DNA from 4 places in the Paenibacillus sp. FSL E2-0151 genome. Region 4 is predicted to be linked to each of the others. Evidence: predicted binding sites of a transcription regulator. Region 4 holds the regulator's gene; each other region holds the start of a gene.
What was found. Region 4 encodes Rex, which represses fermentation and respiration genes when NADH is low (regulators of the CRP and FNR family bind a similar motif). Its sites were predicted from a motif close to TTGTGAAATATTTCACAA; they were not measured.
Positions count from the first base shown of each region.

Region 1: pflB (formate C-acetyltransferase) is a predicted target of Rex. The motif match lies at 3,793-3,810, and genes of this name have one in related genera.
Region 2: nadA (quinolinate synthase NadA) is a predicted target of Rex. The motif match lies at 5,580-5,597, and genes of this name have one in related genera.
Region 3: nirB (nitrite reductase large subunit NirB) is a predicted target of Rex. The motif match lies at 3,180-3,197, and genes of this name have one in related genera.

Region 1 covers NZ_CP150308.1:4,566,197-4,574,041, reverse strand. The annotation lists gene adhE (bifunctional acetaldehyde-CoA/alcohol dehydrogenase) at 340-2,952, shown strand; gene pflB (formate C-acetyltransferase) at 3,893-6,151, shown strand; gene pflA (pyruvate formate-lyase-activating protein) at 6,241-6,993, shown strand; gene MHI55_RS20630 (extracellular solute-binding protein) at 7,215-7,845, shown strand, end outside.
Region 2 covers NZ_CP150308.1:60,743-68,587, forward strand. The annotation lists gene MHI55_RS00290 (VWA domain-containing protein) at 1-216, shown strand, start outside; gene MHI55_RS00295 (protein kinase) at 200-1,147, shown strand; gene tilS (tRNA lysidine(34) synthetase TilS) at 1,213-2,631, shown strand; gene hpt (hypoxanthine phosphoribosyltransferase) at 2,684-3,223, shown strand; gene ftsH (ATP-dependent zinc metalloprotease FtsH) at 3,324-5,369, shown strand; gene nadA (quinolinate synthase NadA) at 5,669-6,607, shown strand; gene nadB (L-aspartate oxidase) at 6,643-7,845, shown strand, end outside.
Region 3 covers NZ_CP150308.1:4,991,963-4,999,807, reverse strand. The annotation lists gene MHI55_RS22495 (formate/nitrite transporter family protein) at 1-227, opposite strand, end outside; gene nirD (nitrite reductase small subunit NirD) at 277-603, opposite strand; gene nirB (nitrite reductase large subunit NirB) at 661-3,090, opposite strand; gene MHI55_RS22480 (metal-dependent hydrolase) at 3,366-4,073, shown strand; gene MHI55_RS22475 (hypothetical protein) at 4,305-4,625, opposite strand; gene MHI55_RS22470 (M42 family metallopeptidase) at 4,785-5,858, opposite strand; gene spoVAC (stage V sporulation protein AC) at 6,556-7,008, shown strand; gene spoVAD (stage V sporulation protein AD) at 7,005-7,845, shown strand, end outside.
Region 4 covers NZ_CP150308.1:4,338,483-4,346,327, forward strand. The annotation lists gene MHI55_RS19500 (AAA family ATPase) at 1-1,048, opposite strand, end outside; gene MHI55_RS19505 (hypothetical protein) at 1,041-1,568, opposite strand; gene MHI55_RS19510 (DUF5590 domain-containing protein) at 1,870-2,400, opposite strand; gene MHI55_RS19515 (amidohydrolase) at 2,438-3,745, opposite strand; gene MHI55_RS19520 (redox-sensing transcriptional repressor Rex) at 3,732-4,385, opposite strand; gene dinG (ATP-dependent DNA helicase DinG) at 4,605-7,466, opposite strand; gene MHI55_RS19530 (tetratricopeptide repeat protein) at 7,609-7,845, opposite strand, start outside.

The DNA.
Region 1 (7,845 bases), 230 kb from region 4:
GGTCATCTCGGCCGGGAGGAAGGACGGTACAAATTGCGGTGGTTCAATTTTTAAGTTCAGTATATACCTAATCTTACCGTTTGAGGGGGAAGGAAAGGGGGCAAAAATGACGAAATTTCAAACATTGTGATAAAATTCACTTTTGATGGAGAGGATGAATTTTACAGCCCTATATTTTAAATAGGAAGTGAAAATGGTCGTATGAAGGACACTACAAAACTTAAATTAAATTTGTTATACTTTGTGAAAAAAATCACATAATTAAGTTTATTGTCATGTTACGATGTGAATGTAAACGAGAGAGACAAACTAATACGAACCTTTAGGAGGATGAGGGAGATGGCTGTAAAGAACGAAGTCGCCCCAGCAAAAGAACCGACAGCAGGTCAGTATATTCAAACGTTAATCGACAAAGCGAATAAAGCACACGCCGCATTCATGAAAATGGACCAGAAGCAGATTGACCGGATTGTGCAAGCAATGGCGCTTGCGGGTCTGGATAAACACATGATGCTCGCCAAGATGGCCGTAGAAGAAACAGGCCGCGGAGTATATGAGGATAAAATCACCAAAAATATATTTGCAACAGAATATGTGTACCACAGTATCAAGTACGATAAAACCGTAGGTGTGATTGAAGATAACGAGTATGAAAGCTTCCAGAAAATTGCGGAGCCGGTCGGCATCATCATGGGTATTACACCAGTTACCAACCCAACATCAACGACGATGTTTAAAGCATTGATTTCCATCAAGACGCGTAACCCAATCATCTTTGGCTTCCACCCATCTGCACAGAATTGTAGCCGGGAAGCTGCCAAAATCCTGCTGGAAGCGGCTGTGAAACATGGTGCACCAGCAGATTGTATCCAGTGGATTGATGATCCTTCCATGGATCGTACAAACGAACTGATGAATCACAATGATGTGGCTCTCATTCTGGCAACAGGCGGATCAGGCATGGTACGTGCAGCGTACAGCTGTGGTAAACCTGCACTGGGCGTAGGACCGGGTAACGTACCTTGCTTTATCGAGAAAAGCGCGGATATCAATCAGGCAGTAACGGATTTGATCCTGTCCAAGTCTTTCGATAACGGCATGATCTGTGCTTCTGAACAAGCGGTCATCATTGAAGAACCGATCTTTGATCAAGTGAAGAAAAAAATGATCGCAAATGGCTGTTACTTTGTTAACAAAGATGAAGCAGTAAAATTGACAGCAGGTGCGATTAATGCCGAGAAATGTGCGGTGAATCCGGCGATTGTTGGTCAATCTGCGGTGAGCATTGCGAAATTGTGCGGTATTGAAGTTCCAGCAGGCACCAAAATTCTTGTGGCCGAGATTGAAGGGGTAGGTACTAAATTCCCATTGTCGGCTGAGAAATTAAGCCCGGTACTGGCTTGTTACAAAGTTAAAACGGCAGCAGAGGGAATTGAACGTGCAGCAGAAGTGGTTGCATTTGGCGGCATGGGTCACTCCTCGGTTATCCACTCCACAAATGAAGAAGTGATTGGCAAATTCGCAGATCGTCTGCAAACCGGACGGATTATTGTGAACTCACCATCCACACACGGTGCCATTGGGGATATCTACAACACAAACATGCCTTCATTGACACTGGGATGCGGATCATACGGACGTAACTCGACTTCTTCCAACGTAACCGCTGTGAACTTAATCAATGTGAAAAGGGTGGCTCGCCGTACCGTGAATATGCAATGGTTCAAAGTGCCGAACAAAGTCTACTTCGAAAAAGGGGCAACGCAGTATCTTGCCAAAATGCCTGACATCACACGTGTGGCCATTATTACGGATGCTATGATGGTGAAGCTTGGATATGTTGAAAAGGTAGAACACTATCTGCGTCAACGCCAAATGCCAGTAGCGATCGAAGTGTTCTCCGATGTTGAGCCAGATCCATCCACAACAACGGTAGATCGCGGAACCGAAATGATGCGCCGCTTCCAACCAGACTGCATTATCGCACTTGGCGGTGGATCACCGATGGATGCTGCCAAAGCCATGTGGTTGTTCTATGAATACCCAGACACGGACTTCAACGACCTGAAACAAAAATTCATGGATATCCGCAAACGGATCTACAAATATCCACGTCTCGGCGTAAAAGCCAAATTTGTAGCGATCCCAACCACATCGGGTACAGGTTCTGAAGTGACATCGTTCGCGGTTATCACAGATAAAAATCAAGGTAACACCAAATATCCATTGGCCGACTATGAGCTGACACCAGACGTAGCGATTGTCGATCCGGAGTTCGTATACTCCCTGCCTAAAACGGCTGTAGCGGATACAGGGATGGACGTACTGACGCATGCGATTGAAGCTTATGTGTCTGTAATGGCAAATGATTACACGGATGGACTTGCGATCAAAGCAATCCAACTGGTATTCCAATACCTGGAGCAATCGGCACTGCAAGGAGATAAACTGGCACGTGAGAAAATGCATAATGCTTCAACGATTGCTGGTATGGCATTTGCCAACGCATTCCTGGGCATTAACCACAGTTTGGCGCACAAATGGGGCGGTCAGTATCACACCGCACACGGACGCACCAATGCCATTCTGATGCCGCACGTCATTCGTTACAACGCAAAAAAACCGACCAAATTTGCATCGTTCCCGAAATATTCGCACTTTGTAGCGGATGAGCGGTATGCCGAAATTGCCCGCATCTTGGGATTGCCTGCTCGTACGACAGAAGAAGGGGTAACCAGTCTCATCAATGCCATTCGCAAACTGAACAAAACATTGGGTATTGAAGAATCGTTCCAGGAAATCGGATTTGATGCCAAAGACTTTGAAGCACATGTCGATTATCTGGCTGACCGTGCCTTCGAAGACCAATGTACAACTGCCAATCCGAAGTTGCCGCTGGTAACTGAACTGGCTGATGTATACCGCAACGCTTTCTACGGAAAGTTTGAATAATAAATCTAGAACGAAGCGTGCCTTACGGCAAGAAGATCAGGGTTCCCCGAGAGGGGAGCCCCGATTGCCGTCTTTCACACAATAACGAGTGGGCAGAAAAACAGAAGAGTGAAGCCTCTGTTTTTCAGGAGTATTTTAAGATTTGGTTTGCTCCGAGCATAGAGGAGCAAAAGGGTTCTAGAGAGGTTACACGGAATCCGTGACGTGGCTGTTTGAGCCAGATGTTCACACAATAACGGAGTGGGCAGAAAAACAGAAGAGCGAGCATCTGTTTTTCAGGAGTATTCTAAGATTTGGTTTGCTCCGAGCATAGAGGAGCAAAAGGGTTCTAGAGAGGTTACACGGAATCCGTGACGTGGCTGTTTGAGCCAGATGTTCACACATTAACGGAGTGGGCAGAAAAACAGAAGAGCGAGCATCTGTTTTTCAGGATTTTTTCTAAGATTTGATTTGCTCCGAGCGTAGAGGAGCAAAAGGGTTCTATAGAGGTTACACGGAATCCGTGATGTGGCTGTTTGAGCCAGATGTTCACACAATAACGGAGTGGGCAGAAAAAACTGAAGAAGCGGAGCGTTCGCCTTTATCCCCGGATTTTCCCCTTTGAAATATAAAATTGAAAAAATCCGGGGATAACAGCGAGCGGAAGTTGTTCTGCCCGCGCAGTGGCTAAGTGTGAATTTACAGGGGTCAATGGGACACAGCGCAGGTGGAGTGAGTTAGTTCACTGGCTTTGTGACAAAAATCACAGATGATGAAAGCCCCAAGTCGTATACTGAAAATGTAAGAAAAACATTCATCCCGCGGTTCCGGTTCCCAAGTAGAGAGAACATGTTCCGGTTTATGTGAAACAATTCACATTAATCGCGGCTCTGGGCACACAATGCTACGAATGAAGCAAGATGTTATGTGTCCAGAAATCCAAATTAGTGGAGGGATTACGATGTCGGTGATTGAAAAAGATGTCAAACAACAAACAGGCTGGAGAAACTTTACCAAAGGAACATGGACCAAATCCGTAGATGTGAATGATTTTCTGGCACACAACTTGTCTCCGTATTACGGTGACGAAGCATTTCTCGCAGGTGCAACCCAGAATACCAAAGAATTGTGGGAGATCGTATCTGATCTGACCAAAAAAGAACGGGATAACGGCGGTGTCCTTGACGTTGACGTGAACACACCAGGTACTATTATTTCTCACCAACCCGGTTATCTGGATCAATCCAAAGAGCAGATTGTCGGCGTTCAGACCGATGCTCCGTTCAAACGTTCCATTCAACCAACAGGCGGAATTCGCATGATGATTGACGCATGTGAGGCATATGGCTTTGAAATGCCACAGGGCGTCATTGATATATTTACAAACATTCGCAAAACACATAACCAAGGTGTATTCGATGCTTATACTTCCGACATGCGTGCAGCGCGTAAAGCAGGAATTATTACAGGTCTGCCAGATGCTTACGGCCGTGGCCGGATCATCGGTGACTATCGTCGTGTAGCTTTGTACGGGGTAGACTTCCTGATTCGTAACAAAAAAGGCGAACTGAATGCACTCGAAGTTGATGTTATTGATGAAGATGTCATTCGTCTGCGGGAAGAATTGTCTGAACAGATTCGTGCATTGCAAGAATTGAAACAATTGGGCGATATGCACGGGTTCGATATTTCCTTGCCAGCGACAACAGCAAAAGAAGCATTCCAATGGTTGTACTTCGGTTATCTGGCTGCGATCAAAGAACAGAACGGTGCTGCGATGTCACTCGGACGTGTATCTTCTTTCCTGGATATCTACATTGAACGTGACCTGCAAGAAGGGATTTTGTCCGAAGAACAGGCTCAGGAATTGGTTGACCATTTCGTAATGAAACTGCGGATCGTCAAATTCCTGCGTACACCGGATTACAACGAACTGTTCAGTGGAGATCCAACATGGGTGACTGAGTCCATCGGTGGTATGTCCGTGAATGGCGAAACACGTGTAACCAAAAACAGTTTCCGTTTCCTGCATACACTGCACAACTTGGGTCCTGCACCAGAACCAAACTTGACTGTTCTCTGGTCAACGAAACTTCCAGAAGCTTTCAAAGATTATTGCAGCAAAGTATCCATTGAAACAAGTTCAATTCAGTATGAGAATGATGATCTGATGCGTCCGATCTACGGTGACGATTACGGTATTGCTTGCTGTGTGTCGGCTATGAAGATCGGGAAACAAATGCAATTCTTCGGCGCTCGTGCCAACCTGGCAAAAGCTCTCCTGTATGCGATCAACGGTGGTCGTGACGAGAAATCCGGAGCACAAGTTGGACCTGAGTATCCTGCCATTACTAGCGAAGTGCTGGATTACAATGAGGTTATGAAACGCTTCAAACCAATGATGGAGTGGCTGGCTAAGCTGTATATGAACACCCTCAACGTCATTCACTACATGCACGATAAATACAGCTATGAGCGTATCGAAATGGCATTACATGACCGTGACATTGTACGTACGATGGCTTGTGGTATCGCTGGTCTCTCGGTTACAGCAGATTCACTGAGTGCAATCAAATATGCCAAAGTAAAACCAATTCGTAACGAACAAGGCATCGCTGTTGATTTCGAAATCGAAGGAGACTTCCCTTGTTACGGTAACAATGAAGACAGCGTAGACAGCATTGCTGTTGAACTGGTCGAGAACTTCATGGGCATGATTCGCAAGCACAAAGCTTACCGTAACGCAGTTCCAACACAATCCGTTCTGACGATCACTTCCAACGTGGTATATGGTAAGAAAACAGGGACTACACCGGATGGTCGTAAAGCAGGTGAACCATTTGCTCCAGGTGCAAACCCAATGCATGGTCGTGACAAAAAAGGTGCACTGGCATCCCTTGGCTCGGTAGCCAAATTGCCTTATGAACACAGTCTTGACGGGATTTCCAATACCTTCTCCATCGTGCCAAAAGCATTGGGTAAAGAGGAGACTACACGTAAATCCAATCTGACTGCGATGATGGATGGTTACTTCGGTCAAAACGCTCATCACCTGAACGTTAACGTATTTGATCGTCAGCAATTGATTGATGCGATGGATCACCCGGAAAGCTATCCACAACTGACTATACGGGTATCCGGATATGCCGTTAACTTCATTAAATTGACTCGTGAACAACAGTTGGATGTCATCAACCGTACGTTCCATGGCTCGATGTAAGTAATTTGCTAGTAGAAGACCGCTAGAGCAAGATATTCCAAATCATATTAAACGCACAGCGGATGCGGATACAGAAAGGAAGAGGCAGCATGGTTAACGGACATATTCATTCACTCGAAACTTTCGGGACGGTTGACGGCCCAGGCATCCGCTTTGTGCTTTTTATGCAAGGATGTCTACTCAAATGTCAGTATTGCCACAACCCTGATACTTGGGCGTTGGATGGCGGAAAAGAAATGACGCTAGAGGAGGTATTGGCTGAAATTGAGCCGTATCTATCCTACTACCGCAGCTCTGGAGGCGGGCTCACGATATCTGGCGGAGAACCAACGTTACAGGCCCACTTTGTAGCCGAGATCTTCAAGGAAGTGAAGCGGCGCTGGGGATTGCATACGACACTGGACAGCAACGGTTTTAACGAACCGGAACGGATTCACGATCTGTTGGATCACACAGACCTGGTTCTGCTGGACCTCAAACATATTGACGATGAGAAACATATCAAGCTGACAGGCAAATCCAACGAGAGAACGTTGAAAACGGCCAAGTGGTTATCGGAGCAAGGTCGGAAAATGTGGATACGCCACGTGTATGTGCCTGGCATTCATAACGAGGAAGAGGATTTGCTTAACCTCGGACGGTTTATCGGAACATTAAATGGCGTCGAGAAGTTCGAAATTCTTCCATACCATCAGATGGGGATCTACAAATGGGAGGCGCTCGGTAAAGTATATCCACTGGATGGAGTTCCTTCACCAAGTGAAGAAGAAGTGGAGCGGGCGTATCGCCTGATCGAACAAGGTCGCCAGGAAACAGCTGGCATGGCTTGTTCAGGTAAGTAATCTGACCTTTATATAGTAAAAACAATCAACCAAGCAGTCCTTGCGAACATGTTTCGCAGGGGCTGTTTTTTTGCTGTTATCCATTGGAAATGCAAGATTATGGGTCCAGTGAAGGATTTTATCCCTCCATTGATGAATTGTCATCCTTACGATGTAAGCTCCGGCTTTTTATAATCAGAGTGTAAAGCCAAACGCTCAATATCTTGAGGAGGGTCAACCAGATGAAAAAAAGAATGACATTACTGCTTTCATTATTGCTTATCACTTCATGGACTTTGGCGGGATGTGCAAGCTCAAGTAACGAGCCACAGCAAGGCGCAGGTAATACACCTGTGGAGGAAACAAGTAAGGAACCGGTTGAAATGCTTCTCCGCCACACGCAGGTGGGAGCCGACAAACAGAAAAGACTGGCCATTCTGCAGGATGTTGTAGACAAAGTTGAGGGAGAGATACCCAATCTGACCTTTACGCTGGATGGTGTCGAATCCGATGTGAATCGTAAGGAAAAGCTTCGCGGAGAGATGGCGGCAGGTAACCCGCCGGATATATTTGAACTGTTCGGTAGCCCGGATTCCAAAGTTTATGCCAAGGAAGGTATGCTGCTTGATCTGACCCCAATCCTGCAAGAGCTGGGCATTCAGGACCAGTTTACATCCCTTGAACCGTTTACGTATGAAGGCAAAGTATATGGACTGCCGATTGGCGGTTCGGGCGAAGGTTTTTTCTATAATAAAGAGTACTTTGAACAAAAAGGATGGAAAGCCCCAACGACCATGGCTGAACTGGACAATATACTGGCTGAGATCAAGGCTGATGGCAAAGTGCCGCTTGCTTCTGCATCTAAGGCGGGCT
Region 2 (7,845 bases), 2.8 Mb from region 4:
GGAGAAGATGCGGTAATGGATATTGACTGGACAACGGATCCAGGCCGTGTTCGGTCCTTGTTTGGAAGGTTGCAGATGAAGGGTGCAACGCCGACAGGTCCTGCAATTCAGAAGGTGATTGATTTTTACCGTTATGGTACACTGGAGAAACAGCAGGAAATAGAAGGGAACTATCGCATTGAAAGAGAAGGGATGCTCGGTGACAACGTTGTCTGACGCCTCTTTCCCGCCAGGAACAGTGGTTACAGGGAAATGGAATCGCAGTCGTTACACGATTCGGAAGCTACTGGGCAAAGGAGCTAATGGCATCGTTTTTCTTGTCCAACGGGGTGAAAATGGCAAACACTACGCGTTAAAAATGGGATTTGATCCGGTTGATCTGCAATCGGAAGTCAATGTGCTCAAATCTTTTCAACTACAGCGTAATCATGAGGCCCTTCGGCAGAGCGGCATTCCTTCCTATCTTAAAGATGTGGATGATTATGCCGTTCGTGGCCGGGATATTCCCTTTTATGTGATGCGTTACGTTAGAGGTGAGGCACTTCATCACTTTATTCGGCGTCAGGGGACAGACTGGACACTTCTGGTGGGACTTAGACTCTTGCAGAAGCTGGCACAATTGCATCAGGCGGGATGGGTGTTTGGTGATCTCAAACCTCAGAATGTGTTGGTATCCGACTATGGGCAGGTGGAATTGATCGACTACGGCGGAGTTACGTCGATTGGACGAAGCGTCAAACAGTTCACCGAATGGTATGATCGGGGCTTCTGGAATGCAGGTAGCCGTACGGCAGATGGTACCTATGATGTATTTGCATTTGCATTATTATTGATTCATGTACTTGAAGCAGACGCGCTCAAGGCACTGGCGGCCGAAGGATTACCGCAACTGCGAAGTGTGAATCAGCTCGTAGCGCTGGTGGAGCGCAGTGAACGACTGGGTCCTTTTCGCAATTGGACAACTCAGGCATTACGAGGTCAGTTTCGTGATGCAGGTCATGCGGCACAAGGGTGGAAGGAAATGATGGCACGCCCCACGCCTCTCCGCCGTCGTTCCAAAAGTACAACACCGCGCTGGCTTATGAACGCATTTGCTGTATCTGTGATATTACTTATTGGAGTGCTCATCTATGCACTACTTTTCTGATCTGTGAGAGTGCATATACATAACGCAAGGAATGAGGAACAGGTATGGAGGCTTTACGCTGGAACATGCTGGTAAAGAACGTGCTGGATGCAGCGGAAGAGCATCAGTTATGGGTTCCCGGGGATCGGATTGTCGTCGCAGTATCGGGCGGGCCGGACTCGGTGGCTTTTTTGCATATCATGCACGAGATCAGCAAGCGGCATGTGCCACTTGAATTGATCTGTGCCCACGTGCATCATGGCTTCCGGAGTGAATCTGATGATGAAGCGGAGAAAATGATGGAACTGGCACAACAGCTTGGTATTACATTTGAATGGACCAAGGCCGATGTACCTTCATATATGGAGCTTACGGGTCAAGGACCACAGGAAGCAGCCCGCAACAAGCGATATGCCTTTTTGCACGAAGTGGCTTCCAAATATAATGCGGCAAGCATCGCTTTGGCACATCATGCCGATGATCAGGCGGAGACGGTCATGCTTCATTTGCTTCGTGGAACCGGCTTGTCGGGACTCTCAGGAATGAAGTTTAAAAGACGAGAAAAAAATGTGGAACTTATTCGTCCATGCCTTCGTATAAACAAGACAGACCTTGTAGAAGCTTGTATTACCCAGGGTTTTATGTATTTCAATGATGAGAGCAACGCCCTGCGTAAATATCGGCGTAATGCCATTCGCTTGGATGTGCTTCCTTTTTTGGGGCAGTATAATGGACAACTCACGCCGTCATTGAATCGGCTTGCCGAAATTGTGGGTGATGAAGACGATTTCATGGAGCAGAGTGCATATGACACATACAGGTGTCTAGTGCAGGTGAACGGCGGAAGGCAAACCTTTGAGGTGCCTTCCTTCTTGAAGTTACATGTCGCTTTACAACGAAGGTTGATTAAACTAATATTGAATTATCTGCCTTTGGACAGTGATTTTGTCGACTTTACCCGTATAGAAACCATTCGGCGCAAGGTCATAGAGACCCATGTGACGACCTGGAGCCTGGATATAGGACAGACACTCGCCTGCACTCGGGAGTATAATCTGATTTCTTTTGGCATACGGACGGACGTACAGGATCAATCTTACGAGTACCGTCTTGCGCAATGGAGTGGAACTTATGAGCTTTCACTCACCCCAATTAACCGGTATATTCGGTTGATGACGGTGAGTCCCGAGGACTATCATGTACCGGAATCGGCGGATCAAGCCGCGTTTGATGCGGATCAACTGCTTATGCCGCTGGTTGTGCGTTCACGGTTACCTGGAGATACCATGAAAGTGATGGGATTAAACGGAAGCAAAAAGGTGAAAAATATTTTCATCGATGAGAAAATCCCCCCATCTGTCCGTCCACGTATTCCTGTGGTATGTGATGGAGCAGGTCATATCATCTGGTTACCGGGTGTTCGACGGTCCAGTGTGGCTCCTGTCAGGGAGGGCACTTCCGCAATCCTGTACATGACTGTAGGCGATTCAGCGATTCAGGGGTAGTGGTTATGGTTCAGGTAAGGCTTTCATAGTATAACTTAGGAGGTTCGCACAGTTGCAGAACGACATTCAGGAAGTATTGATCAGTGAAGAAGAAATTCAGAGTAAAGTCAAGGAATTAGGCGCAACACTAAGTGCCGAATATGCAAATCGCAATCCTTTGGTCATTTGTGTGCTCAAGGGTGCGTTTATATTTATGGCTGATTTGGTTAAAAACATAACGGTACCTGTTGAAATGGATTTTATGGCGGTATCCAGTTACGGCGCTTCCACCAAGTCATCAGGTGTTGTCAAAATCATTAAGGATCTGGATGTATCCGTAGAAGGACGGGAAGTTCTGATTGTCGAAGATATTATCGACAGCGGACTTACACTCAGCTATCTGATTGAACTGCTAGAAAACCGCGGTGCCGAGTCGGTGCGAGTGGTTACGCTGTTCGACAAGCCTTCAGGCCGTAAAGTTGAGTTGGAAGCTCATTACACAGGCTTTGACATTCCTGACGCGTTCATCGTTGGTTACGGTTTGGATTTTGCGGAGAAGTACCGGAACCTGCCCTATATCGGGATTTTGAAGCCGGAAGTCTATAGTAGCTAATATCCTGCCCGACCCAAGCCTTGAGCTGTTCTTGGCTTCTGTTGAGAAGCCATGTCGGGCTATGTTAAAATAATTAAAGTGTCTCGAGAGGAGGTAGGGGATGAATCGGTTCATCCGGAATTCTGGTTTTTATTTGATTCTTTTTTTAGTTGTGGTGGGGATAGTCCAGTTCGTCAGCAATGGCGGCGAAGCCACCGATAATCCTAGATATGATCAGTTGCGTGCAGCGATCAAAGCCAACAATGTCTCTGAATTGACGGTTCAATTCAACGGTCAAACGTATCTCGTGACCGGTCAATACAAGAAGGCACCTGATGGCGCCAAATCAGAAAATTTCTCAACGTATATTCCTCCTACGGATGAGGCAATTAGTGAGCTTGTAGCTGCAAGTGAAACTAACAATTTCCAATATCATCAGGAGCCAATGAAAGGTGACAGCATCTGGTTGACGTTGCTGACTTCCTTTATTCCTTTGATCATTATGTTCCTGCTGTTCTTCTTCCTGTTTAATCAGGCTCAAGGCGGCGGCGGTAAAGTAATGAACTTTGGTAAAAGCCGTGCTCGTCTCTACAACGAAGAGAAGAAGCGGGTTACATTTGAAGATGTTGCGGGTGCTGACGAAGAGAAACAGGAACTTGTTGAGGTTGTAGACTTCCTCAAGGACCCTCGTAAATTCGCAGCAGTAGGTGCGCGGATTCCTAAGGGCGTATTGCTCGTAGGGCCTCCAGGTACCGGTAAAACATTGCTCGCTCGTGCCGTAGCCGGTGAAGCGGGTGTACCATTCTTCACTATTTCAGGTTCCGACTTCGTGGAAATGTTTGTCGGTGTCGGTGCATCACGTGTTCGTGATTTGTTTGAAAATGCGAAGAAAAATGCCCCATGTATCATCTTTATCGATGAGATTGATGCTGTAGGACGTCAGCGTGGTGCTGGTCTCGGTGGTGGTCACGATGAACGTGAACAGACACTCAACCAGTTGCTCGTTGAGATGGACGGATTCGGAGTTAATGAAGGTATTATCATCATTGCCGCAACGAACCGTGCAGATATTTTGGACCCTGCCTTGCTGCGTCCAGGACGTTTTGACCGTCAAATTACGGTTGACCGCCCTGATGTAAGAGGTCGTGAAGCTGTCCTGAAAGTACATTCCCGTAATAAACCACTGACCAAAGATGTGAAGATGGATATTATCGCGAAGCGTACAACAGGTTTCTCTGGTGCGGATTTGGAGAATCTCTTGAACGAAGCGGCATTGCTTGCAGCGCGTCGTAACCGTAAAGATATTTCCATGAAGGAAGTTGACGAAGCGATTGACCGTGTCATCGTTGGTACGGAGAAGAAAAGCCGTGTCATCAGTGATCGCGAGAAACGAATCGTTGCTTATCACGAAGCAGGTCATACCATTGTTGGATACTTCCTCGAACATGCTGATATGGTACATAAAGTGACCATTATTCCGCGCGGACGTGCGGGTGGATATGTAATCATGTTGCCAAAAGAAGACCGTATGCTGGTTACCAAGCAGGAATTGCTGGATAAAGTAACCGGACTTCTCGGGGGTCGTGTAGCTGAAGAATTGTTCATCGGAGAAATTGGTACTGGTGCATACAGTGACTTCCAGCAAGCGACAGGTATTGTTCGCAGCATGGTTATGGAATACGGTATGAGTGAGAAATTGGGACCTATGCAATTCGGAAGTTCACAAGGACAGGTATTCCTTGGTCGGGATATCGGTCATGAACAGAATTACTCGGATTCCATTGCTTACGAGATTGATCAGGAAATGCAACGCTTTATCAATGACTGTTATGAGAAGTGTAAGGACTTGCTTGTTAAACATTCAAAAGAGATGCACCTGATCGCTCAAACTTTGCTTGAGGTTGAGACTTTGGAAATGGATCAGATCAAGCAATTGATCGAAACAGGTTCTTTGACTCCAAAAGCAGAGAATGACAATGATGGTGAAGGCACACCAACTGAAGGCGGAGAGCCAATCATCGACACCATCGGTGATGTGCGTGTTCGTATTCAAGGTAAAGATGAAACGCCTGAGCCACCAGCCGGAGATATTCCAAACGAAGCTCCGAATCTGGAAAAGGGTAATAACAATAACCCGGATGATGGCGGAACTAAGCCAACGTCTTAATACACAATACATCTGGCTATGATAGCAGGTGAAATCAAGAGAGCCCTCGAGGCTCTCTTTTTTTATCCATTATTTTAAAAGAGGATAGATAAAGATAAACGGGAGTTAGATGGCGAACCAGTTAGCAAACAGGTGGTTACAGCGCTGTCCCGGGCCTTTTTCATTTATTGACAGAGTCGTGAACGTTGTGTAAATTAGTTGTTAAACCGCTTGTGATTCGTTTCTCAAGCGAAGATAACGACTTAGGTTAGCCCACGAAACAGCGCATGACGCTGTCCCGATAAAGGAGAGGATCACAGGTGGAAGCTCTGGCTTTAGAGCGCAAGGCTGAGATGAACCGCGAGCTGCGTGAGCGGCTTATGGTGTTGAAGAAGGAACGTAATGCCATTATTCTTGCCCATTATTATCAACGTGACGAAGTACAGGAGGTTGCCGACTTCCGTGGAGATTCGTTTCTGTTAGCCCAGAAGGCAGCACAGACAGATGCGGATGTGATCGTTTTCTGTGGTGTTCATTTTATGGGTGAAAGCGCTAAAATTCTTGCGCCAAATAAAACAGTTATTATCCCGGACGAACGTGCGGGCTGCCCAATGGCAGATATGGTGAATGTGGATGGACTACGCAAATTGAAAGCACAACATCCTAATGCCAAGGTGGTTACGTATATCAATTCCTCGGCTGAGATCAAAGCAGAGACTGACATCTGTTGTACATCGGCGAACGCAGTCCGGGTTATTCAATCGGTGGATTCCGACGAAATTATCTGGGTACCGGATAAAAACCTGGGACATTATGTGCAGCAGCATACAGACAAGAAAATGATTATCTGGGAAGGCTACTGCAACACTCACGATATGCTTACAGTCAAAGATGTGGTGGAGATGAGAGCCAAGCATCCCAATGCGGAGTTTGTTGTCCATCCAGAGTGTCGCCCTGAGGTTGTAGAAATGGGTGATTTTGTAGGCAGCACAACAGCTATTCTGGAGTATTGCAAAAATTCATCAGCGAAGGAATTTATCGTAGGTACCGAAGATGGTACAGGATATCAGCTTCGTCTGGATAGTCCGGATAAACAGTTCCACTTTGCTACCAAGTTCCTCGTATGTCCCAACATGAAGGTGAACAACTTGAAGAAACTGGTGAAATGCCTGGAAACGATGAAGCCGCAAATCTACGTGCCACCGGCCGTTGCCGACAAAGCCAGAGAATCACTAGAGCGCATGTTGTTGGTAAAGTAGGATGCGCTACTCTTGCTCCAAGACAGGTGAATAACATGATACCGCAATATTTAGTTGATTTTGATCTGTCTGCGCTACCCATGGTAGAGACGGATGTACTGGTTATAGGCTCAGGGATTGCTGGTTTGTTTACTGCCATTAAGGCAAGTGGACAACAACGTGTATTAATGATCACGAAGAAGTCATTACTTGAAAGTAACACCAGATATGCGCAGGGAGGCATCGCTGCGGTTATTGCTGAGGATGATTCACCTGCTTACCACTTGCAGGATACACTTGTAGCAGGAGCGGGCTTATGCCGCTCCGAAGCGGTAGAGGTATTGGTGAATGAGGGGCCGGACGGAGTGAAGGAACTGATTCGTTTGGGTACTTTATTTGATCTGGAGAACGGCGAGTTGGCGTTGACGCAGGAAGGTGCGCATAGCCACCGCCGTATTTTGCATGCCAACGGAGATGCAACAGGATATGAGATTGTACGTGCGCTTGCTGTTGAAGTGAATGAGCATCCCGGGATTGAAGTTTGGGATGAGCATTTTGTTGTTGACCTGATTACGGATCGAGATCGAGGGGAATGCATTGGCGCTCTGGTTCAGAAGGATGACGGATCGCAAGTGTTCGTGAAGGCACAGGCAACCGTTCTTTGTTCTGGTGGGGCAGGACAACTGTACCGATACACGACGAATCCGGATGTAGCTACTGCCGATGGTGTAGCCATGGCTTACCGGGCTGGGGCTATTGTTCGTGACATGGAATTTATCCAATTCCACCCCACCTCTCTATGTTACCCTGGGGCCCCGCGTTTCCTTGTGTCAGAAGCCGTACGCGGCGAAGGAGCATATTTGCGCAATGTGAAGGGTGAGCGCTTCATGGATCGTTATCATGCCCAGCTTGAACTGGCCCCACGAGATATCGTGGCACGAGCGATTGTTAGTGAGATGGAGTCCACCAACAGTACCTTTGTGTACTTGGACATTACACATGAACAGCCAGAGATGATCAAGCATCGGTTCCCTACCATATATGAGACTTGTATGCGTTATGGATTAGACATGACAACGGACTGGATTCCCGTTGCACCTGCTGCCCATTACATGATGGGTGGAGTGAAAACGGATTTAAGTGGAGAGAGCAGCATCTCCCGATTATTTGCTTGTGGCGAGGTGTCTTCTACAGGAGTGCATGGAGCCAACCGCCTGGCAAGCAATTCTTTATCAGAAGCGATTGTATTTGGGCGGAGA
Region 3 (7,845 bases), 650 kb from region 4:
ATAACCAGCGTGAGCGCGAGTCCGAAGGACATGCCCATCAACATGGTTTGCAGTGGTGACTGTGCCGCAAGGAGCGGAGCACCAATACTGAAGATCAAAACGATGCCAAGCCCTACATAGGCACCAGCCATCAAGGCAGCAACCATATATCGTGACAGGCTTGCGTTCATTTGATCCCGTTTTTTAACCGCAGCTTCAATAATTCCCTCAACACTTGGTGTATACATCACGGTTTCCCCCATTATTTTGCATCAATCTTTGAACGTTTCAATGGAGCTATATTTCAATCCAGACCTGGCCGTTCTCTACCTTCACCGGATACATCTGTACTTGACCGTTGTCCGGTGCTTGCACAAGACCGGTAGTCAGGTCGATTTTCCAATCATACAGCGGATCGTACAGATAATGCCCGGACACGATCCCTTCAGCCAGCGGCCCACCCTTAGGGTGGGGGTTGTGATTATCCGCAGCGAAGATGGTACCATCCGATGCACGAAAGACAGCAAGCTGATGGTCCTTAATCTCGACTACTCTTCCGATTCGTGGCAGGAATTCTTCAACTACTCCGGCAGGGAAGTAGGTGCCTGATTGTTTTGTCGTCATCTTAAACCACTCCTTATCTATATTTAACATTCCGGCAGTATTATCTTGCGAGCTTACTTATGGGCGAGCCGATACTTCAATTCCATGGAACATTTTACTTTGGCCTTCTTCATTGCGAATCGCTTTTTGCCAAGGTTCTTCAACATGCTCAAGTGCAAATTCAATCCGCTGCATCAACGCTTTACGTTCCTCCAGGTTATCCACAACAACCCAACGAATATGCTCCAGACCCATGCGTTCCACCCACTCGGAAGTCCGTTCCAGATAGTTACCTGTCTCGCGGTAATATTGCATGATGGCTCCGCACAGTTCAATCAACTCTTCATCCGTTTTCACTTTGCACAGGGAATCAGCAAGTCTTGCTTTAATACCGCCGTTACCACCGATAAAGATCTCCCAGCCGCCGTCGTTACCTACGATACCAATATCTTTTGTACATGCCTCTGCACAGTTCCGCGGACAACCGTTGACAGCATATTTAAACTTGGCTGGCAGATCCAGACGTTCGAATTTACGTTCAATGCGAGCGCCCATGGCCATGGAATCCTGTGTACCGAATCGGCAGAATTGGGAGCCGACACATGTTTTGACTGTACGCAGCGATTTGGCGTATGCATAACCTGAAGGCATATCCAGTTCTGCCCAGACTTTGGTCAGATCTTCTTTTTTAACACCAATCAAGTCGAGACGCTGACCCCCAGTCACTTTGACTGCTTTCACATCATATTTGACTGAAACGTCAGCGATACGTTTGAGGTCCGCTGGTGTAGTCACCCCGCCATACATCCGAGGTACAACCGTATACGTTCCATCTTTTTGAATATTCGCATTCATCCGTTCGTTAACAAAACGGGATTCTTTCTCATCTTCGTGTGTGTCTGGTGCAATCATGCCAAGGTAATAGTTGATCGCCGGACGACATTTGGAACAACCTTCAGGTTGACTCCAACCCAGTACATTCATGACCTCTTTGGTCGTTTGTAATCCTTTTTCACGAATCTCGGCTACGATTTCATCTCGACCCATGGAAGTACATCCGCAGATGCCCTGTTTGGCTCCAGTACTGAAACTGTCTCCAAGTACATATTGCAGAATCTGTTCCACAACCGGTTTACACCCACCGCAAGAGCGTGTTGCACCGGTACAGGCTTTGATTTCATCAACAGTGGTAAGGCCCTGGTTTGTAATTACATCAACAATGGCTCCTTTGGTTACCCCGTTACATCCACAGACGATCTCGTCCTCGGGCATCGTTTCAACAGAGGTTGCTTTCTTATGACCGCCGCAGCCTGTACCCATGAGTGAACCATACAATTCCTCGGTCATTTCGGTTTGATTTTTAATCAGTTTCTGCAATTCGGCAGAATCCGTAATGTCACCGAAGAGAACAGCGCCGACCATTTTATTATCACGAAGCAGAATTTTTTTGTAAGTCCGTTTCCAGTCATCTTTGTGCGAAATAACGGTGTGCTCTGGGCTGTCGATGAATTCACCAGTTGAAAAGACATCTACACCCGAAATTTTCAATTTCGTGGATACAACTGAACCTTCATAAGGAGCGGTCTCCACACCGCAGATATGTTTCGCGAGAATCATGCCTTGCTCGAACAATGGGGCAACGAGGCCGTAACATACGCCGCGGTGCTCTGTACATTCCCCAACCGAATACACATTCTCAAGGGAAGTCTGCATATAGTCATTCACGACAATACCCCGGTTCACTTCCATACCGCTTTCGCGGGCTACAGCCGTATTGGGTTTAATGCCTACAGCCATGACCACAAAATCAACATTCAGAACCGTATCATCTGCAAAACGTATCCCTTCAACGCGTTCGCCGCCCAGTAGTTCGGAAGTCTGCGCACCCATCTTGAACCGGATACCCTGACGTTCGAGTTCTGCCTTCAACATGGCTGAAGCTTGTGGATCAAGCTGACGCTCCATCAGATCTTCCATCAGATGCACTACAGTAACTTCCATGCCAAGTTGTACCAATCCTTTGGCAGCTTCAAGGCCTAGCAGTCCGCCCCCGATAACGGCCGCTCGTTTATACTGCTTAGCAGCTTCCAGCATGACATTACAATCGGCGATATCACGGAAACCGACAACACCCTCTTTGTCATGTCCTGGCACAGGGAGAATGAAGGAGTTGGAGCCAGTCGCAATGATGATTTTGTCATAAGGAACGCGAGTTCCATCTTCAGTCACAACTTCGTGTGTCTCGGCATCGATTCGTGTAACCGTTGTGCCTGTGTGCAATGTAATGCCGTAATCTTCATACCAGTGAAGGTCGTTCAGTACGATATCGTCCAGTGTTTTGCTTCCTTCCAGTACATAAGACAACATAATGCGGTTGTAGTTAGGATAGGGCTCTGTGCCAAAAACGGTAATATCAAATCGCGTAGTTAATTTTAAAATTTGCTCAACGGTACTGATTCCTGCCATACCGTTACCAATGATAATGAGGTTCTCTTTTTTTCCGTTCATGTGTGTATGCCTCCTTGAATAGACGCTGTACATTACTCAAAATTTTAGTGGTTTATATTTGAAATTATACAAGTGGTTGACGACAGTTTATGTGATTTAATTCACTAATAAAGATAAAAGAGTCATAAATATATTAATGTGAGCCCCATCACAGAAAGTTATATTTATTTTCATACAAATAAGAAATGCGAACTATTGTTCTTATTTTGTTTTCGTTGTAAAATCGGAACTGGGCCGTATTGTTCCCGATTTCTTCGAAAGGACGTTTTTGCATCATGATGGGAAGATCCCACCTTATTATCGGGACAGGCGTGTCGCTTTCTGTTCTGCAGTTGGCCGGTATGCCAGTGACCGCGCCAGCAGTTACGGTTGCTCTGATTGGTTCGTTATTGCCTGACATTGATGAGCCAAATTCGCTGCTGGTATCCAGAGCCTTGCCTAACAGTCTGATCAGGTTGTTACAGACGATTCTGTTGCCCACAGCTGTATTTGTGTACTTCTATGTTCATGCCAAACCATGGAACCTGTTGCTTGCGATCCTCATTGTGCTCGTGTCATTCCTGCCTTCGCGTTCGCTTCGCAAAGTGTTGATGTTTGCGATTGGACTTGGGCTGGTTTTCTATGGTCACGCGTTCGCACCGTGGAACTTGATTGCAGGCAGTTTGTTAATGCTCTGCACCACACTGACTCATAGGGGGCTGACACATACCCTGTACGGAACCGCAATATGGGCGGGCTTGTTGTACAGCACGACCCAGCAGCAGGGCCCGGAGATCTGGGTAGCGGGAGGCACGGCATATGCGATGCATCTATTGGCCGATTCACTAACCAATCGGGGTATTCGTCCGTTACCACCGCTCAAGTGGCGCATACGGGTGAATCTGATGAGTACAGGGACCAAGCGTGGGGCCGTTGTAGAGAATGTCTGCATTGTGCTTACTCTTATTTTGGCCTGGATTGCATTCTCACCGCTATTTCTATAGCCATCCAAAAACGCCAGCCCGCATATTGTGGGCTGGCGTTTACAGGTATGCATTTCATAATGAATAAATCGTAATAACCTAGCCAATTTAGGATTGAGAAGGAGAATCAGTCAGGTCGTCAATATCGGAAGAACCAAATACAAATAAAACAACAAGAATGACAATGATCAGTAGTTCAGCGAACCCATTTCCGTCAAAGTCAGACATCACTTCAACCTCATTTCTTGGCGTTTAGGAATTGATTCTCTGTTGGAAAGCCCGTATAACGTCATTCAACGTCATATCACCACCGATCTCATCGAGGAATTGCACCAGTTTGTCTTGATTCGATGGTGTAATATTTTGTAGCGATTTATACTGCCCGACCAGTTCAACGACCAATGTAGCTTCTCGAAACAACGTGACCGCATCCACTCTTAACTTCCCACTTACCAGTAATGCCGCAACGATAAGTTCCAGATTTCTTCCTTTAAGGTTGCCATTGAGAAGGGTGTTTGCGGCATTTGTTTTTTTTGAACCTTTATTCGATTTTCCATTCCTTCTCACTGCCATAACAGGTCCCCCGCTGCTTGGTGTTTAATTCATCTTCCGTTATTGTATCTTATGTGTAATTCCCTATAATGTTCGGCCTATTAATCTACGTGTCTAACTGATATCGTTGTGAATATAAAAAAGAGACCTCCCGATGGTTAGGAGGTCTCTTGTCAGCTATTACGCGTTATTAATTATGGTATTCATCGTTGTCCGATCCAGACCTTTAACCAGTTTCACGATCAGTTCTTTGGCCGCATCGTAGTCATCCGTATGAATGATGGAAGAAGAGGTATGGATATAACGTGCGCAGATACCAACAACTATTGATGGTACACCAATGCCACTCAGGTGAACTTGACCTGCATCTGTACCACCTGGTGAGATGAAATACTGCATTTTAACCTGATTGGATGAAGCCGTATCTTGAACATATTCCACCATTCCGCGATGGGTGAACATACCCGGGTCAAAAATACGAAGCAATGCGCCTTCTCCAATATGTCCAAATGACTGTTTGTCACCTGTCATATCATTTGCCGCGCTACAGTCCAGTGCAAAGAAGATATCAGGCTGAATCAGATTGGCCGCCGTACGTGCACCGCGAAGCCCCAGTTCTTCCTGAACCGTTGCACCAGCATAAAGCGTGTTAGGCAGTTTTTCCTTGTGCAGCGCTTCAACCAGTTCAAGTGCAAGTCCTACGCCGTAACGATTATCCCACGCTTTGGCCATAATTTTTTTCGGGTTCGCCATAGGCGTAAATTCACAGATCGGCACGATCTGCATCCCTGGATGAATGCCCCAGGATTCTGCTTCCGCACGGTTGTCTGCTCCAATATCGAGATACATGGAATTCAGATCCACAGGTTTATTCCGCTGGGACTCGTCCAGCAAGTGTGCAGGTGTAGAACCTACAACTCCGGTAATCCGACGATCAGGTGTGATGATTTCCAATCGTTGAGACAGTACAGCCTGACTCCACCATCCACCCAGTGGACGGAACTTGATCATACCTGTTTCGGTAATGCCAGTAGTCATGAAACCCACTTCGTCAAAGTGTCCGGCTACCATAACTTTGGGACCGGATTCCTCCCCGCGTAATACACCAAATAGACTCCCCAGGCGATCCTGGACGAACTCATCGGTATAAGCGGAAAGCTTATCTTTCATCCAGCCGCGAAGCTCACGTTCAAAACCGGATGCGGAAGGAAATTCCGTCAACGTACGGAACATATCCATCGTTTTTTCATTCATGTGTCAACAACTCCTCTGTTGGTATGTATTTCAGGTCACAGTAGAACGGCTACCCGCCTGTTGTCCTTTAAGATGTAGTTCAAAAAGTCTTTTATCTTTTTGAACATGCACTTTATTATGCTGAGGACTTGTTATTTAACCACTGGTCACATTACAGTATGAACCTTGCGCAAGTGATTGTCCATGTTTATGTCACGTATTTAAGGCATATTTTGGGCGCTTATCGTGTCCAAGTTTCATGACTCTATCCGCTGTAGTCGCAGTCCTGATGCCACTTCAATGAATATGAATATATGGAGGAGATGTCATCATTTTGTGAAGTTCTTTATTTCAATATTTGTTTGTCTGTTTACAGGAAGGAGCTAAATATCCAATGAAGCCTCCAGAAGAGGGCACGGAAAAAGTACTGTTTATCGTTCTTTTTATCTTGCTCGTGATTGTTCTTCTTTATTTATAGACTATCTAAAAGTCCTCAGATCCGGCGTATTCCCATCTTGCTTTCACAACATAATCTTGTTGGAAACATATGCTGTCTGTCGCCGGATACATAACCTTCCGATTATTAACAAACAATGAATATAGGATTACACACATTGGCATTCAGCCGTAGCTTTGAACCATTTTCACATAGAGGAGGTCTCGTATCTTGCCAGCTCAATCTGCATCCGGAAGCGAAAAAAAATCGTCGTCCCTGTCCATGGATGAAAAGGAGTACAAAAAAGTCGCAAAAAAACATGAGCCGCCTCGTCCAATCCTGAAAAATTGCCTCAAAGCATTTCTGGTTGGGGGTACCGTCTGTTTGATTGGACAGGCCATTCAAGAGGCTTTTATGGCCGGTTTCGACATGACATCGAAGGAAGCTTCCAGTCCTACGGTAGCGGTCATGATTCTCATATCGGTTATTCTAACGTGTCTCGGCGTTTACGATAAAATGGCTCAATGGGCAGGAGCGGGAACGGCTGTACCGGTTACCGGATTTGCCAATTCCATGTGTTCTGCTGCACTGGAACATCGTGCTGAAGGACTGGTGCTCGGTGTAGGGGCCAACATGTTTAAACTTGCTGGTTCCGTTATTGTGTTTGGTGTCGTGGCAGCATTTGTCGTAGGGATCGTTTATGCCTTTTTGGGATTTGGAGGTGGGCACCTGTGAAACGATTGGGTCGCCAGACATGGCAGTTTGAAAATCGTCCGCGGATCATCGGTAAATCCGCAGTTGTAGGACCAGAAGAAGGCGAGGGCCCACTGTCATCTGATTTCGATTATGTCTACGACAACCTCGAGATCGGCGAGAAAACGTGGGAAAAGGGAGAACGTAAACTGCTCGAACAGGCCTCCCAACTGGCTTTGATAAATGCAAATATCACCAAGGAAGAGCTTCAATTTTTTGTGGGTGGAGATCTGATGAACCAGATTATCAGCAGTTCCTTTTCAGCGCGAAAACTGGGTGTGCCTTACTTGGGTGTCTTTGGAGCCTGTTCTACTTCCATGGAAACGTTAGCGTTAGCGTCCATGATTGTTGACTCCGGAGCTGGCGATTATGTTCTTGCAGGAACGGTGAGCCACAACTGTACGGTGGAGAAACAATTTCGGTATCCGACGGAGTATGGCTCCCAAAAGCCGCCTTATGCGCAATATACCGTCACAGGAGCAGGGTGTGGTGTGGTCTCCCGTACGGGTGATGGTCCCGTTGTTACCAAAGCCACCATTGGACGCATTATGGATTTGGGTATCAAAGATCCCTTTAATATGGGTTCAGCCATGGCGCCAGCAGCAGCCGACACTATAATCTCTCATTTCAGGGATACGGGATTGGAACCCGGCTATTATGATCTCATTGTGACCGGGGATCTGGCTTCCGTCGGTCTGCCAATTACGAAAGAGCTTTTGCAAAAAGAAGGCATTCCCATGGAACAGACAGTTTTTAATGACTGCGGCCTGATGATCTATGATCGGGAGAAACAGCCTTATGTGGTTGCCGGGGGAAGTG
Region 4 (7,845 bases):
GACGAACGAGTTCAGCCATAATGGCATGTCCCAACTCATGAATGGCGACCCTTTTCTTCTCTTCCACGCTCGACTCACGGTCTGTCTTCTCACCCATCATGACTTTATCAATAGCCAGGGATAAATGCCGCTGTTCGATGTTTAACAGCCCGTCTCTCATGGCGTATATTGCTGCTTCGTTCATCACACTTTCGAGCTGTGCACCGGAGAAACCATATGATTCTTCCGCTGTTTTCTCCAGATTAACTTCCTTCAACAGAGGTTTGTTCACCGCATGCAGTTCCAGAATATGCTTTCTGCCCTTTTTGTCAGGCAAGTCCACTTGAATGTGGCGGTCAAAACGTCCCGGTCGCGTCAGGGCGCTATCCAGCATCTCTTTACGGTTCGTTGCAGCGATAACCAGAATTCTTGGCGTATCGGAAGAATAGATTCCATCCATTTCCGTCAGGAGCTGATTGAGGGTCTGATCATATTCACGCTGTTGACCACCCTCACGTTTCCCCCCGATGACATCGATTTCATCGATAAAGATAATAGCGTTTTCCTTATTTTCCTTGGTGGCACGGGTTCTCGCGTCCTTGAACAAATCCCGAATTCTGCTGGCACCCACACCAACATACATTTCCACGAACTCACTACCCGATGCTGCTACAAAAATAGAATCGGTGTAATGGGCAGCAGCCTTGGCCATCAACGTTTTCCCTGTCCCTGGAGGGCCCGTCAGCAAGATCCCTTTTAACGGGCGAATCCCGAACTTCCGGATTTCTTCATGTTTGATCAGAAAGTCAAGCGCTTCACGCAATTCCTGCTTAGCACTGTCTTGTCCGCCAATTTCTTCAAAAGTAAGCTTGGAAGGTCCTTTTTTCTTCCGTTTACGTTCCTGTGCAGCGCCTACTGTAATCCCGCCACGCATTTGCATCATGAACAGCAAAGCTCCGACAAGCACTGCTGCAATCAGGATCGGAACAATATTAACACCAGTAAAAGCAAGGAAAATAATCAATACGGGAAAAAATCCGATGGCAACTTCTTTTGTCCACTTAGGCATTAGGCCACACTCCTATCTGACCGGGCACACGCGGCAGAATAATAAACTTGCTGGCATCTCCGTCTCTGAGACTGACATATACATTGTTGTCATCCATCGCTGTATTTACCTTAATTCCATTCGTCGCCATCTTGGACAACGTTGGTGTAATCTCGGTGTATTGCTTGTTCTCCATCGCCTGAGCTACGGTGAACATCGCATCCCCCCACCAACTTTCCAGTGCTTCACTGGAATGATCCACAACATCCAACTTTAGTGAGCGTGTTCCAATCAGGGTCTGTCCTTCTTTGTGAATATATTGTACCAGTCTGCCCAAATCAACATCAGGTTGCAGATCCAGTTTCAATTGTACGTCATTGCGGTTAATAGTTAATTGAACGTCATTGACTCCATCGTACTGGGTTACCATTTTTTCAATCGGATTCTGCACAGCCACCTGACGATATACAAACCAACCTCCAAACAACACTACGGCTGAAATGACGGCAGTTAAAGCAATAGGCAATACTTTTAGCTTCAAGTGAATTACCCCTCCCAGAATTTGGCCCAACCTACTGGCTTATTGGTATATACGAATATGTGCACATTGACTCCTGCGATAATTTTGACAGGTTTATTTGTTTTGAATGTAACTTTGAGTACATATCTGAGTATATCACATCGTATATACAATTTCGAAGGCGAAAATATGAATAAATTATTAATTTTAACTATTTAAATCAAATATGTTTACAGACAACACAAAGAACCGGTTCAGCCGGATATCCGTCTGCCGGTTCTTTCATTTCTTTAATTCTCTAGTTATCTCACTCTATCTTGTTCTAGCTGTTCGGGAGTGTGTAGACCAGGTCCACCTGTTCTCCGTTGCTAAAACGATAAAAGCGATAGTGGTTATGCGTACCGTCTTTATAATACACTTGCCACACATATATTCCATTCACAACTCCGGGCATGATTCGTTTAATCTCACCGGCAGGAACTTCAGAACTGAAGCGATTGCGTATCTGCGCTTCGGACATGCCATTCTGCAGCAGCTCACTGTGTACAGCGTTTGCACCCTTAACCGGTTGATTGTTTGCGTCGAACTTAACCCAGACCATAACATCCTGGTTATCCTTGTTTTTGCCGATCAGGGTCCAGTAGATGTTGTCAGAGCCTTCTTTGTCTCCCCAGATGTACTTACGCAATTCATCATAGGATGTAATGCCCAGTTGCTCCTGTGCCGCTTGTATGGCGAGCGCTTCTTCCTTGCGTTGGTCCTGCGTGACATGAACGTAATAACGCTGAAGTCCAAACAGAATCAGAACCAGTGCAAGCAGCGAAATCCATATCCACTTCTTTTTTTTCTTCAAAAGCCGAACTTCCTTTCCCTATGATGCTGTCCTGCAATTAACGAGCAAGCAGACCATCAAATGCCAATTGAGACTCACGCAAAATGCGTTCTTCATCCAGCGTCAGACATTCGCCATGTTTCACTACTTGTTTTCCATCCACCCATACGTGTTCAACATCTTTGGCAGAAGCCGAGTAGATCGTATGTGAGATCAGGTCTGTATGTGGATAGAAATGTGCCTGTTCAATGTTAAGGGCGATAAAATCAGCCTTCATGCCAACCTGAAGTGCTCCGGTATTATTCAAGAAGATGGATTTGGCACCGTATGACGTTCCGAGTAATAACGCTTCGCCTGCTGGCACTGCCGTCGGGTCACCAGATACACCTTTGTGAATCAATGCAGCCAGTCTCATTTCCTCGAACATATCCAGGTTGTTGTTACTTGCTGGACCGTCTGTTCCGAGTGACACGGTAACTCCTGCTTTCAGCAACGCAGGTATCCGCGCAACACCGGAAGCGAGTTTCAGGTTACTTCCCGGGTTATGGGATACAGCCACATCATGACGGGCCAGAATCTCAATCTCTTCGTCATTCAGATGCACCGCATGTGCAACCAGGGATGGACGAGAGAAAAAGCCCAGTTTCTCCAGATGTGCCACAGGACGCAGTCCATAATCAGCCACGTTCTGCTCGACTTCACGAAGCGTTTCCGACATATGTGTATGAAGGGGAAGGTTTAGGTCGTTCGCGACCTGCACAAGCTTCTCTATGTAGTCAGGAGGGCATGTATATGGTGCATGTGGCGAGATTACGGTTGTAATGCGACCATCTGCCTGTCCATTCCACTCACGTGCAAACGCAGCCGACTCCTCCAGCTTCCGCAGTTGCTCTTCTTCCGAGCACAGTCCAATTACACCACGTGCCAGTGCTGCTCTAACGCCGGATTGCTCCACAACTTTGGCAACTTGATCCATGTGATCGTACATGTCCAGGAACGCTGTAGTTCCCCCTTTCAACATTTCAAGCACCGATAGCGAAGTTCCCCAATATACATCTTCTGAAGTCATTTTCGCTTCCATCGGCCACATTTTTTCCTGCAACCATACTTGCAATGCAAGATCGTCTCCGTGCCCTCTGAGCAACGACATCGCTGCATGACCATGCGTATTGATCAGACCCGGCAGGAAGAACAGTCCTTTTCCATCCACTTTGGTACAATTTTTGTCTTCATCCGGCAATGCCTCACCAATATGCACAATCTTGTCATTCTCAACAACCATGTATCCGTGGACCACGTTCCATGTTGTGCCGCCTTCATTAACGGCAAATTTGCCGTTGTGAATTACCCATCTATTTGTTGTCATCTTCCTCGTCGTCCTTTCCAGTCTCCAAGTAATAGGCCAAACTAAGCAGATCCGTTGTAAAGTCAGCATGGTGAATGCGGATATGCGGCGGTGTTTTTAGAATGGTTGGTGCAAAATTAAGGATCGCTTCAATTCCTGATTCAATAAGCTGATCGGCTACATTTTGGGCTTCCGTATCCGGAACCGTGATAATTCCGATGCGAATATTTTCCGTTTTAACCGCTTCCGTCAATTCATCCATTGGTTTTACCGTCAAACTGTTGATTTGACTACCTATCTTCGGTCCATATGCATCAAATACAGCAACAATCTTCATGTTGTCTTTCAGATATGCGTTGTAGTTGGACAAGGCTTGACCGAGGTTACCCGCGCCTACCAGAGCCACATTAATTTGCTGATCGATTTTGAGAATGTGACGAATTTTTTCGATCAGATAGGATACATCATACCCGATCCCTTTACGACCAAAATCACCGAAGTAAGCCAGGTCTTTACGAATTTGGGCCGGATTCAGATCCAGCCTCTGTCCAAGCTCTTGAGAAGAAACAGTAGCCACCTCACGCTGATGCAACTCGTTCAAATAACGCAAGTATACAGGCAGACGTCGTACCACCGCTTCCGAAATTTTATCCGATTTCATTCTTGCTCCCCCTTACCAAGGCCACGATAAAATAATAGATGAAAAGATGAGCATTCTGTATAAAACTCAAAGATAAACGTGACATTTTATACAGAATGCTCCTTGTAATTTGGGTTATAAGTTCTTACGTGCAACTGCTTTAATCGGATACGGAAATATCTAATAAAGTTTAACGCCAAACGATAGTGTCATGCAATGATATAACGAACAAAACAACCATTATTTTTGTTCATTAGCAGGTTTTTCCAACCACTCGGTGATTCGTGGAACCATTTGCTCCGTGAGCATATGCTCCATTTTGGGACCAGGTAATGAATACAAAAAGAATTTACCATAATACGCTTCAATCACCCGTGTATCATAAACAATGACAATTCCTCTGTCCTTTGCTGTACGCACCAATCGGCCAAATCCCTGTTTGAAACGAATGACCGCTTGTGGCACGGACAGTTTCATGAACGGATTTTTCTTCTGTTCCTGAAGCAACTCACTCTTGGCTTCCACCAACGGATGATTCGGTGGCTGGAAAGGCAGTCGAACAATAGCGAGACAGGTTAGGGCCTCTCCCGGGATATCTACACCCTCCCAGAAGCTGCTTGTGCCCAGAAGTACCGTTGCTTTGGCATCTTGGAACCTGCGAGTCAATTTGGAACGACTTCCACTGTCAACGCCTTGCCCAAGCAACGAGATGTCGTTGCCAGACAGTGCCTCCTTCAGCGGATCATAGACCTGTCGCAACATCTTGTATGAAGTAAACAGAACCATCATGCGTCCACGCGTAGCAATTGCCGTCTCTGCAAGTGATTGCACCAGCATATTAACAAAGTGCGCATCACCCACACTTCCCTTCACACTCGGGAAATCACGCGGAATCACCAGAAGTGCCTGATCGCGATAGTTGAAAGGTGATGGCAACATCGACGTTAACAGCTGATTGTTCTCGGCAGCTTCCTGCAAGCCAAGCTGTTCAATCATGAACTGGAATGACTTATCTACCGAAAGCGTAGCCGATGTAAGCACAACACTTTTCTTTTTATCAAAAAATAAATCCTTAAGTTGTGCACTCACATCTACAGGTACGGCATACAGCTGGAGAGATTTGCTGCGGAATTGGCCGCTGGCTTCCATCCAGTACACCGTTTTGGCGTCATCCATACGCATGAAGAAACGTAGATTCTCCTTCAATGTGGTCAGATCTTTCAGCAGTCCTGTAATGTCCGTGATCAGACTATCCGATTGATAATCATCCTGATCCTCTTTCACTTCAAGCAGCAATTTGTCCCCTTTGCGAACCAAATCACCCAGAGTCACATAGATCTGGTTCTCCAGATCCTGCAACTCCTGCCATTTTGCAGGTTTCTGAGATGCTTTCAGACGCAGTGAAAATTGCCCCGTCTCTCCCGGTGAAGCATCACTTCGTTCAGGCAACAGACCAAACAAGGCATCGCTCATACGATCCCACAGCTCCTTAACTTCAAGAGCGAGCGGGAACATCTGATCCACCATGGAGCCCCATTGCACCGAATTTTCATGCCCGGATAACTGCGAACGAAGCATAGGCAGCTGTCCATTACGACTGTCTTTAAATAGGCGGGTCAGTGTATGAACCAAGGTGAAATATTTCATATGCATTCCAAGATGTTTACCAGCGACATCCTCCAGATGATGTGCCTCATCGATCACAAGACTCTCATAGGCTGGCAGCAGCTGATGCGCGGCTTTCACATCCGTAAATAATTTGGAGTGATTGGTGATTACGATATCAGACAACCCTGCTTCATGTTTGGCACGATGGTAGAAGCATTTACGGAACCATGGACAGGATCTTCCCAGACATGATTCGGATTCGCTCTGTACGGTCTCCCAGAAGTCCCCTCCGCGTCCGCTAAGGTTAAGTTCCTCATCATCTCCGGTTTCGGTCTGCGTAAGCCAGACGATCATCTGAGCAGCTGTGAAATAATCCTCTTTCGGTGTGGCGAATTCACGTTTATTGATTTTGTGTTCAAATTTGCGCAGGCACAGGTAATGTCCACGTCCTTTGAATACAGCAGCCTTAAACGGGAACGGAACCACTTGAGTCAGCATCGGAATGTCCCGCTCTCTCAATTGCTCCTGCAGATTGATCGTATGCGTGCTAACCATAACTTTCTGTTCTTGCTTCACACTTTCGTAAATAGCAGGCAACAGATACCCTAGAGATTTACCGGTACCCGTTCCAGCTTCGATCAAGAGATGTTTCTCTTCATCCAGGGCTTGCCTTACACTGCTGAACATCTGAGTCTGCGCTTCACGCTCTTCGTAATGATCCAGTGTATCCTTCAGATTCTCCCGAACCTGGTCCATAAACTGTTCGAAGCTTACACCATCGAGGGGGTTAGCCTCCCGCTCATCGCGTGGTGCACCAATATCGGTCCAATCACTTACATTAAGAGCAAGCTGACGATAATAGGTATGTCCGTCCAGATCCTGAATCGGCTCTGCTTCCTTCTCACTGCGCATCCCGTCCAAGAACCAGCCCAAGTCACTGTCTTCTGGTGCAAACAGGTCACTGAGGCGCTGAATCGTTATGAGCGGTAATTCCTTTAACTCATCCAGACATTTGAGTAGCACATAGGCTGTCGCCAGTGCATCACTGTCTGCCTGGTGAGGGCGATCATGTTGAAATCCAAATTCGGAAGACACATAACCGAGTTGATAAGAACCCAGTGATGGGAATGTGATCTTCAGAAAATCAATCGTGTCCAAAATGCGGCCAGTGAACGGCAAATAACCGCAACGGTCAAGAGCATTCTGCAAAAAGTGAAAATCAAAAGCGACGTTGTGTCCAACAAGCACCACATCATTAAGCAGCGGAACCATCTCCATCATCATCTCTTCGAGTGAAGGAGCGTCCGCCACATCTGCATCGGTAATACCCGTCAACCCCGAAATAAACGGGGGAATCGGTACACCAGGGTTCACATAAGAACTATATATTTGAGTTATGCTGTAGTCATGATCTATGATGGCAAGTCCGGCCTGTATAATCTCACCGTCGGACTGCGTGCCGGTTGTTTCGAAATCCAATACGGCAAATTTCATTGCAATGTACGGTCCCTTCCATTCCAGTCTATGTTACAGCATAGCAAAAAAAAGGGGATTTGAAAATTAACTGACAAAAAAGCGGTGTCCCCGCCGCTATGCCAAAGGAGGGAACACCGTTTTTTTGTCGCCGAATTCCCGCTTAATGAAGGGTCGTCAGCTGATTAGCATATTGCAATTTTCCCCTGTTCAACCTGCAAGCTTCCATGTTGTACAGTGGTTCGGTCAATGTCGGGTCATACTGAAGGGCCTGTGCAAAGAGTGAACATGCAGCTTCGGGATTCGCAAGCTTGACTTGAATACAGCCCAGGGCGTTACACACAAGCCCTTTCAAGCGAGGTGAACCTTTAAGGTACATGATCTGCTGTAAATGTGTTCC